DNA from 2 places in the Beijerinckia indica subsp. indica ATCC 9039 genome. Region 1 is predicted to be linked to the other one. Evidence: riboswitches for the same ligand, from Rfam matches in the RefSeq annotation. Region 1 holds a riboswitch; the other holds the start of a gene.
The links. Region 1 has a riboswitch for thiamine pyrophosphate ahead of BIND_RS10950 (FAD-dependent oxidoreductase). Riboswitches for the same ligand answer to the same signal wherever they lie in the genome.
Positions count from the first base shown of each region.

Region 2: linked by a shared signal. The riboswitch ahead of thiC (phosphomethylpyrimidine synthase ThiC) and the one ahead of BIND_RS10950 (FAD-dependent oxidoreductase) in region 1 are both predicted to bind thiamine pyrophosphate.

Region 1 covers NC_010581.1:2,471,431-2,475,928, forward strand. The annotation lists gene BIND_RS10940 (thiazole synthase) at 1-597, opposite strand, end outside; gene thiS (sulfur carrier protein ThiS) at 627-824, opposite strand; gene BIND_RS10950 (FAD-dependent oxidoreductase) at 793-1,806, opposite strand; TPP riboswitch at 1,870-1,988, opposite strand; gene BIND_RS10955 (glutathione S-transferase family protein) at 2,382-2,981, shown strand; gene BIND_RS10960 (hypothetical protein) at 3,426-4,346, shown strand.
Region 2 covers NC_010581.1:63,208-67,705, reverse strand. The annotation lists gene BIND_RS00320 (hypothetical protein) at 1-274, opposite strand, end outside; gene thiC (phosphomethylpyrimidine synthase ThiC) at 366-2,210, opposite strand; TPP riboswitch at 2,315-2,419, opposite strand; gene BIND_RS00310 (glutathione S-transferase) at 2,604-3,254, opposite strand; gene BIND_RS00305 (TetR/AcrR family transcriptional regulator) at 3,413-3,976, shown strand; gene hemF (oxygen-dependent coproporphyrinogen oxidase) at 4,328-4,498, shown strand, end outside.

The DNA.
Region 1 (4,498 bases):
ATGGGAAGGCGCGCCGATACCGGCATCAACGATCAAGGGCACATTGGGGAAATGTCCGCGCAAGGAGCGCAAAGCATAGGGATTATTAAGCCCACGGCCGGAGCCGATCGGCGCGGCCCAGGGCATCAAAACCTCGCAGCCCGCGCCCAGCAGTTTCTCGGCCACGACGAGATCATCGGTCGTATAGGGAAAGACCTGAAAACCATCCCGCGAGAGAATGCCCGCGGCCTCGACGAGACCAAAGACATCCGGCTGCAAGGTATCGTCTTCACCAATGACTTCGAGCTTGATCCAGGATGTCTCAAACACTTCGCGGGCCATTTGCGCGGTCGTAACCGCTTCCTTCACCGTGCGGCAGCCAGCGGTATTCGGCAGCACGCGCAGCCCTTGTTCGCGGATGAGTGTCCAGAAATGCTCGCCCGCGCGGCTCGCTCCCGACTCCCGCCGCAAGGAAACCGTGACGACCTCCGTGCCGGAGACCTCCAAGGCCTGACTGAGCACGGCCGGCGAGGGATATTGCGCCGTTCCAACGAACAGCCGCGAGGCGAGCGAAACGCCATAGACGGAAAAAGGCTCCGTTTCCTTGCCATCGCTCATGATATGATCCTCCCAATCGTCCGTCTTGATTAGCCGCCTTGGCGCGGCATGAGGATTTCCACGCTATCCCCTTCTTGCAACGATGTCGTCGCGCGCTGATCCCGGCGCACGAAATTCTGGTTCACCGCCGTCGCGACCAGGGTTTCCACAAAATCGAGCTCGTTCAGCAAGGTGTCCAGCGTTGCCGCTGTCACCTCAAGCTCTTTGCCGTTCACGCGGATCTGCATCCATGACCTCCGGAAAAGAAGCGCCTTCAAGAACCATGCGCCTGATCCTGCGCGCCACGGGGGGCGCCAGAAGAAAACCATGCCGATAAAGACCATTGGCCCGAACGACATGACCCTCAACCCGCAGGCGTGGCAGATTATTGGGAAAGGCCGGACGCAAACCGGCCCCGGTTTCGATGATTTCCGCCTCTCCAAAGGCCGGATGCACGGTCATGGCCGCGCTCAGAAGTTCAACCATGGAACGGGCCGTGATCCGCCCCTCTTCCTCGTTTTCGATCGAGGTGGCGCCGATCATGAAACGGCCGTCGCCGCGCGGCACGATATAGACCGGAAAACGCGGATGCAGAAGCCGGATGGGCCTTGCGAGTCTGATATCCCCCGTCCGCAGAACCAGCATTTCGCCCTTGACCCCGCGCAAATCGGGCAAGGCATCCCGCCCGGCAAGGCCACGGCAATCGATGATCCAGTCAGCACCCGCTTCGGACAGGTCTTCGGCTTCGGTGCCGTAACGCAAAATGACATTGGGCGCTGCCGCCAATCGCTCACCCAAGGCCGCCGTGGCTTGGCGTGGATCAAGATGGGCTTCTTCGGGAAAGAAAAGCGCCTCGCCAAAACGCCCTTCGAGATCAGGCTCGAGCGCGGCGAGCGCCGCGCCGTCCATCCGTTCATAATGGCTGGTAAGGCGAGAGAAACGGGCAAGTTCCGGCCGGTCGCGTGGCGGGGCAAGGACTAGGCTTCCTTGACGCGTCGCCACCGGTACATCTTCGGTCCAGAACCGCAGTGCCTCGAGCCCCATAGTGCCGACAATGGGTTCGGCGCTTTCGACCTCGCACCAGGGCGCGATCATGCCGCCAGCGAGGAAAGAACAGCCCTTGCCGGGGCCATCACGCTGTTCGACGACTTCGACATCCGCCCCGTGGGAGGCAAATTCGAAAGCCGTCGTCAATCCCATGATTCCGGCGCCGATAATGCGAATCCGCATAGTCTCGTCCTCTCAAAGCAGAAAAGGCGAGCGGCCGGCAAAGAAATAGAAATGAAGATGATAGAACATTTCGATCGCCCTCCCTCCGCCAGCGTGAACTGGATCAGGTTCAAAGGGTCGCCGGGCGCCTTATGGGCATGCCAGCCTCTCAGCCCCCTGCCGGGGCTCCCCTGGTCTGTCGCGAAAGCTGATCCAATCTCTTGCCTCTATTCGGAATTGCCCCGAATGCGCGGATCTCGATCAACCCTTCGTCCCGTGGATTTAAGCACAGGCGCTTCCAGACGCAAGCCCTAGATGGCCTGTCCTAGAGCAGATGCGATGTTTCGCATCTGCTCCCCCTTAAAAAGTGAGAGCGGGGTCAATGACTTCTTATCGCGAAGCGATTCGGCCTAAACTCATCCCGCTCTTAGCGGCAGACCTCATGTCGCATGAGTTTCCAGCGAGGACCGATGAAGGCAAACTCACGAAAGTCACACCATGGCGACCATGATCGCGGAAAAGCGATCTGCTAGATCGTTCAAGAGGCCTCTGCCCTTGAGTCGAAAATCACGTCGAAAATCACGAAGTCGAACATCATGAAACTGCTCTACAGTTCAACGTCGCCCTATGCCCGTAAAGTGAGAATCACGGCCTTTGAAACGGGATTGCACGATCGGATCGAACTGGTCCCGATTGACACGACCAACCCCGCCAGCGGTTTGTCGGCCCACAATCCCCTGTCCAAGATCCCTGTGCTGGAAACCGAATTCGGCCCCCTCTACGACAGCCCCGTGATCTGCGAATATCTCGATAGCCTCCACGATGGCCCAAAGCTCTTTCCAGCCGCTGGCAGTGCTCGTTGGAACGCCCTGCGCTGGCAAGCCCTGGCCGACGGCCTCCTCGATGCCGCTCTACTGATCCGACATGAGTCAATCCGGCCGGTGGAGTATCAATTCGAGCCTTACATCGAAAAGCAGAAGGGCAAAATTCTAGGCGCGCTCGACGCCATGGAAAAAGGCGCCGCAGATCTCGAAGGCCGGCTGACAATCGGCACGATCACCGCCGCCTGCGCGCTCGGCTATCTCGATCTGCGTTTTACCGATCTCGCCTGGCGGGAGAGCTACCCCAATCTGGCGAAATGGCACAAGGCCTTTGCCGCCCGCTCTTCGTATGTCGATACACTCGCCAAAGCGTGAGTGCGCCTATGAAGGGCGCATAAGCACGAGTATGCGCCCTTCGTAGCTTCTGATTGAAAGGGACGTCAGGAATTTATGATTCCTGGTGCCAGAATCGATAATTTTATCAACTTCTCAAGTCAGCCAAAACCCGACTCTTCCGAACCGATTTCATTGCTTTTAAGCGGATATTCTGCCCGACTGGCTAATTTGACCCGAAGGCGACCTCGGCGTCTCGAACTCGACTCGTTTTTGAGTCTGCAAGCTCGTAGAAGTAGATGTACCGATAGGCAATCGGTGTATAAGTCGTTGGGAGCAGCAGCAGTTCACCAGAGGCTAGCCTGGTCGCCGATAGGCAGCGTTTGTCGCGTGCTCATTGCGTAAACACGTAGCTAGGTTGAGTCGAGTCAGCGATTATTCAAAGTTAAACAAGGCTTTTTAAAGCGCTTCGGTTGAGGAGGCGGCGTGATTAACGCAGTTCAGATATGGAATCCCGATGATTGGGAGGTATTCGCGCTCAGCTTATTACAGTGCCGACACGGAGCCCTGAAAGTGCACAAAATCCCTGCAGCCCACAAAGGTGACTTTGGCATCGATTATTACTGCACAGACCAGGCTGTCGCCTACCAATGTTATGCTGTGCAGGAGCCTATTGACATCGCCACGCGAGCTGATCGCCAGAAAAGGAAAATCACTACTGATCTCGCTAAAATCGTCTCGAAGGCGGCCGAGGTTTCGCAGCTATTCCTTGGCTATCCCATTAAACATTGGATCCTCTTGACACCGCTGCATGACAGTAAGGACGTCAACCTCCATTGCTCGAAGAAGACCCAGGAGTTCCGCAAGCAGAAGCTGGCACATCTCGACGCCAACTTTGAAATTGCCATCCACGACCAGAATTCTTTCCCCAGTAGCGCCGTGGCGGCCGGCATGTCTGCATTGGCGATGGTAATGCTGAACGTTCCCCGCCCGACCGATGAGGAGATGAACCAGTGGCAGGCCGCATCACCTGACCTCCTCGCCAACGCCACCCACAAGCTTATGAAGCGTACCGGCTCCGATAGGGTTAAGGGAGCCGTAGCGGAGGCCGTGAGATCCTTTCTAGAAGGCAATGCGATCCTTGATGCACTACGCTCAGGCTCACCCGATATGTATGAGAAGGTTATGGCTGCAGTAGCCAGTCGATCTCGTCGTTTAAGTTTTGCCGGGCCTCAAGGCGGTCCTGGACCAAGCGCAATCTTGAACACTGAAATCGACAGCCTGATCACTGCGATCAAGGCGGCAGCACCTAATATCTCAGACGACAACGCCAATCAGATTGCGTTCGGCACGGTATCCGATTGGATCATGCGATGCCCTTTGGATTTTCCCTCCGATGCCGCCTGAAAGTTCCCTAAAGACAATCCTGAGTGGGCCATTTTCTTTCACTGCGCGGCCTGAACCAGTTGCGGGTGATCTGAGAATGTCTTGGGGGATCGCTATTCTCCTGTTGAGCTTGCGAAGCAGCCGCGGCAAAAAGGGTAGCTTCCAGAAGCTTC
Region 2 (4,498 bases), 1.8 Mb from region 1:
GTCCTTCAGGAACCCAAAGTAAAGCTATCTCTTGTGTAGCCATAACTCTCCCTCTGAGCCTACAGCTCAGCATATAGGGCGCATTCACTGGAAATACCAGAATTCCGCGCAAGCCTGGAACTGAAAGCCTCTTCTTTCTTGCAATATACAGGGTGAACGGGGCCTCATCCGTTCCGGTTAAAATCCGTCTTGCTCCCATTACAGAATTGCTCGGCGGTTCATCAACGCCAACACCGCACGTCGCTACGAAAAAAGCCGATGCACAAACGTACACCGGCTCCCCTATTCAAAGCTTGATGATATCGCGGCCGCGACATCCGGGCGCTGAATATGCCCCGGACCATTCCACATTAAAGCGCGGATGGTTATACGTAAAGCTTGCCGCCCTTCTCCAAAAATTCGGCACTCTTTTCGGCCATGCCCTGTTCGCGCTTGGCTTCCTCTTCCGCCATGGCGGCGGCTTCCACACGCAGATCCTGGGTGATCTTCATCGAGCAGAATTGCGGTCCGCACATGGAGCAGAAATGGGCGACCTTATGGGCGTCCTTCGGCAGGGTCTCATCGTGGAAATGCGCCGCCGTTTCCGGATCGAGGCCGAGATTGAACTGATCCTGCCAGCGGAAATCGAACCGCGCCCGCGAGACGGCATCATCGCGGATCTGAGCCGCCGGATGGCCCTTGGCGAGATCGCCCGCATGGGCCGCGATGCGATAGGTGATCACGCCCACTTTCACATCGTCGCGGTCGGGCAGACCCAAATGCTCCTTCGGCGTCACATAGCAGAGCATGGCGCAGCCGAACCAGCCGATCATCGCCGCACCAATGCCGGAGGTGATGTGATCATAGCCAGGCGCAATATCGGTCGTTAGCGGCCCAAGCGTATAGAAGGGCGCCTCATCGCATTCCTTGAGCTGCTTTTCCATATTGATCTTGATCTTATGGATCGGCACATGGCCGGGGCCTTCGATCATGACCTGACAGCCTTTGGCCCAGGCGATCTTGGTCAATTCGCCCAGCGTTTCGAGTTCGGCGAATTGCGCCGCATCATTGGCATCGGCAATCGAGCCGGGCCGCAGGCCATCGCCCAGCGAGAACGAGACATCATAGGCGCGCATGATGTCGCAAATCTCGTCGAAATGCTCGTAGAGGAAGCTTTCCTTGTGATGCGCGAGGCACCAGCGCGCCATGATCGAGCCACCGCGCGAGACGATGCCCGTGGTGCGCTTGGCGGTCAGCGGCACATGGGCCAGCCGGACACCTGCATGGATCGTGAAATAATCGACGCCCTGCTCGGCTTGTTCGATCAAAGTGTCGCGGAAAATTTCCCAGGTCAGTTTGATCGGATCGCCGTCGACCTTTTCGAGCGCCTGATAGATCGGCACGGTGCCGATCGGCACCGGCGCATTGCGCATGATCCAGTCGCGGATATTGTGAATGTTGCGGCCGGTCGAAAGGTCCATGACCGTGTCGGCGCCCCAGCGGATCGCCCAGACGAGCTTTTCGACTTCTTCCGCAACGGAAGAGGTCACAGCCGAATTGCCGATATTGGCATTGACCTTCACGAGAAAATTGCGGCCGATGACCATCGGCTCGAGTTCGGGATGATTGATATTGGCGGGAATGATCGCACGGCCCCGCGCGATCTCGTCGCGCACGAATTCCGGTGTCACGAATTCGGGGATCGAGGCGCCAAAGCTTTCGCCATCCTTGAGCCGGGCGGCGGCTCCCTCCACGGCCTGTTCGCGGCCGAGATTTTCGCGCGCGGCGGCGTAGATCATTTCTTCCGTAATGATGCCAGCCTTGGCGAATTCATATTGCGTCACCAAGGCACCGGTGCGCCCGCGCAAGGGCGCGGCATTGGCCGGGCAGGGCGGCACCAAGCGGTCGGCCGAAACGGAGCCATTGTCTTCCGGCTTGACGGCACGTCCGGCATAGGACTCATGGCCCGCGCGTTTTTCGAGCCAGACGGCGCGGGTGCGCGGCAGGCCCTTGGCGAGATCGGGCTTGAAATTCTCTTCCGAATAGGGACCAGAGGCATCATAGACGCGCACCGGCGGCTCGCCAGACGCCGGATCGAGCGCGATCTCGCGGAACGGCACGCTGAGTTCGGGATGGCTCTGAGGATGGTGATAGACCTTGCGCGATCCCGGCAGAGGGCCGCAGGTCACAGTCTCGGGAACGAGACTTGAGCGTTTGTGCTGAATGTTCATGAGCCGGTTTCCTCCACTCACTCTTCGGCTCGCTCCGCGTTCGGCTCGAGAGCGAGGCTTATCGATGATGTCGGCAGAGGCGGGCGGGCGGATCGGAATGGCCGATGGAAGCCCAAAGCCTTTCCCTGCGCTGGCATTACCCAGATTCAGGTTCAACGGGTGTGATCTCAGCCGTCCCCTTCAAGAAGACAGCACCCCTTGGCAATGGGGTAAGGTAGACACATCACGGATAAAGAGCAAGCCGTACCGAAGGAGGGTAGCGTCTCAGTTTGAATTTCGCGTTTCGAGCCTGATCGGATGCTGGTGCCCGCATCGGATCATCCTGGAAGCGGATATTCAGCGCGGCGGCGGCCTGTCGCCGTCGCGCCCGATCAAGCCGATCGATTGTTCACGCTACGTGGCCGGTTCTGACATCGTCACCCGGTTCTTGACGCTGGGGCGCTCCTGCATCCTTGCGTACCAAGCTTGAAGCGCCTCGCACTCCGCAGGCACCGGCAGCTTCACAATCTCCGCAAAGATCAAACCGCCGATGACCGTGATGTCGGCCATCGAGAAGATCTCACCGGCCACGAATGGCTGTGTTCTCAGAACGCCATCGAAATAGTGCATCCCCCTCACGGCTTTGTCGCGCTGACGAAGCCCCCACTCGGCGTTCTGATAAATCTCGACGTCAGGTCCAAGCCCTGGTGTGGCGTGGTGGAAATAAACACTGATGGCGTCGAGCAACTCCAACTCGGCGCGCTTGCTCATCATATGGATCAGGCCTTTTTCGCGCGGTGTCCTGCCAGTGAGAGTCGGAGCGCCATCGAGGGCGTCGAGATATTCGGTAATGGCCGTGCACTCGGCAATCAGGGTCCCATCATCGAGTTCGAGCACCGGCAGCGTGCCGGAGTAATTCTTGGTGGCGATGAACGCGGGCTTCTTGTGCTCACCTTTGTAAAGATCGACCATCTCAAACCGGACGCGCGATTGCAGGTTTTTCTCGGCCAAAGCGATACGCACACGCGCCGGATAAGGGCCCGTGGGAAAATCGTAAATCTTCATCCTAGGCAGCTTGATTACATCGAATGGGGTGATGTCGGAACTCATAGCGCACCTCTACCTGCCAATTGGTAGATATCACACATAGGGCTTTAAATTGAGGCGGTCAACGTCTATCTGTCACTTGGTAGGCAATCGATGGCGAGGCAGTGAGGCGTGCAATGAGTTCAAGCTCTCGGGAAGCTATACTGGCGGCGGCCAAACGGACGGCACAGGCGCATGGCTACGCCGGCTTGAATTTCCGCGATCTCGCGGACGAGGTAGGCATCAAGGCTGCGAGCATCTACTACCACTTCCCAAGCAAGGCCGATCTCGGCGCAGCGGTGGCGAGGCGCTATTGGGAGGACACAGCGTCTGCTCTTGAGTCCATGTTAGCCGAAACCTCGGATCCGGTCCGCTGCCTGCGCCGATATCCAGAGGTGTTTCGCAAGGCACTCGCGACGGGGAATCGCATGTGCCTGTGCAGCTTCATGGCTGCCGAATATGATGACCTGCCCGAAGCGGTGAAGCAGGAGGTCCAGGCCTTTGCTGATGTCAACGTGGCGTGGCTGAGCAGGCTCCTATCCGCTGCGGCCCTAGTCAGTGACGGGGAAAGTGAACAGAGAGCACGCGCCATCTTCGCCGCCGTCGCTGGCGCGCAACTCATTGCGCGGAGCCGCTCGGATATCGCGCTCTACGACAGCTTGATCGACAGCTATCGTGCAGTCGCTCTCCTGCCCGCGTAAGCGGCGCAATCTTCCATGGCCCGCAATCTTCCATGGCCGATGTGCACCAGATGAGGCTCAGGTTTTCGAAACCCTACGAGACTCCGCTTTCTGATAATTCCGGCATAAAGGGGAAGTCATCTTTCCACCCCTAGCCAAAATTCAAACTGAGACACTCCCCGAAGGAGGGGTGCTTTATCCCACCCCCAATCCGTCCCGCCCACCGCGCCAATCGGTCCCGGTGAAAGCCCCCTTCCCCGGGTTTTCAGTCCGCAACCGACATGATAGTTCCGAAGGCGAAACGGTCGGCCTCGTCCCTTTTTGTTTGCCGGCCAGCGCCACCTCGCGCCCTTTCTGGAGAGAATTCGCAAGATGACGCCATCCATCCTTGAGGCCTGCAAGGCCAAGGCAAAGCCCTGGTTCGAATCCTTGCAGGATGCGATCATTGCCGCCTTCGAAAAAATCGAAGCGGAAGCCCCAGGCCCCTTCCTTGATGATCAGACGCCGGCCGCTGGGCGTTTCACCAAACAACCCTGGACGCGC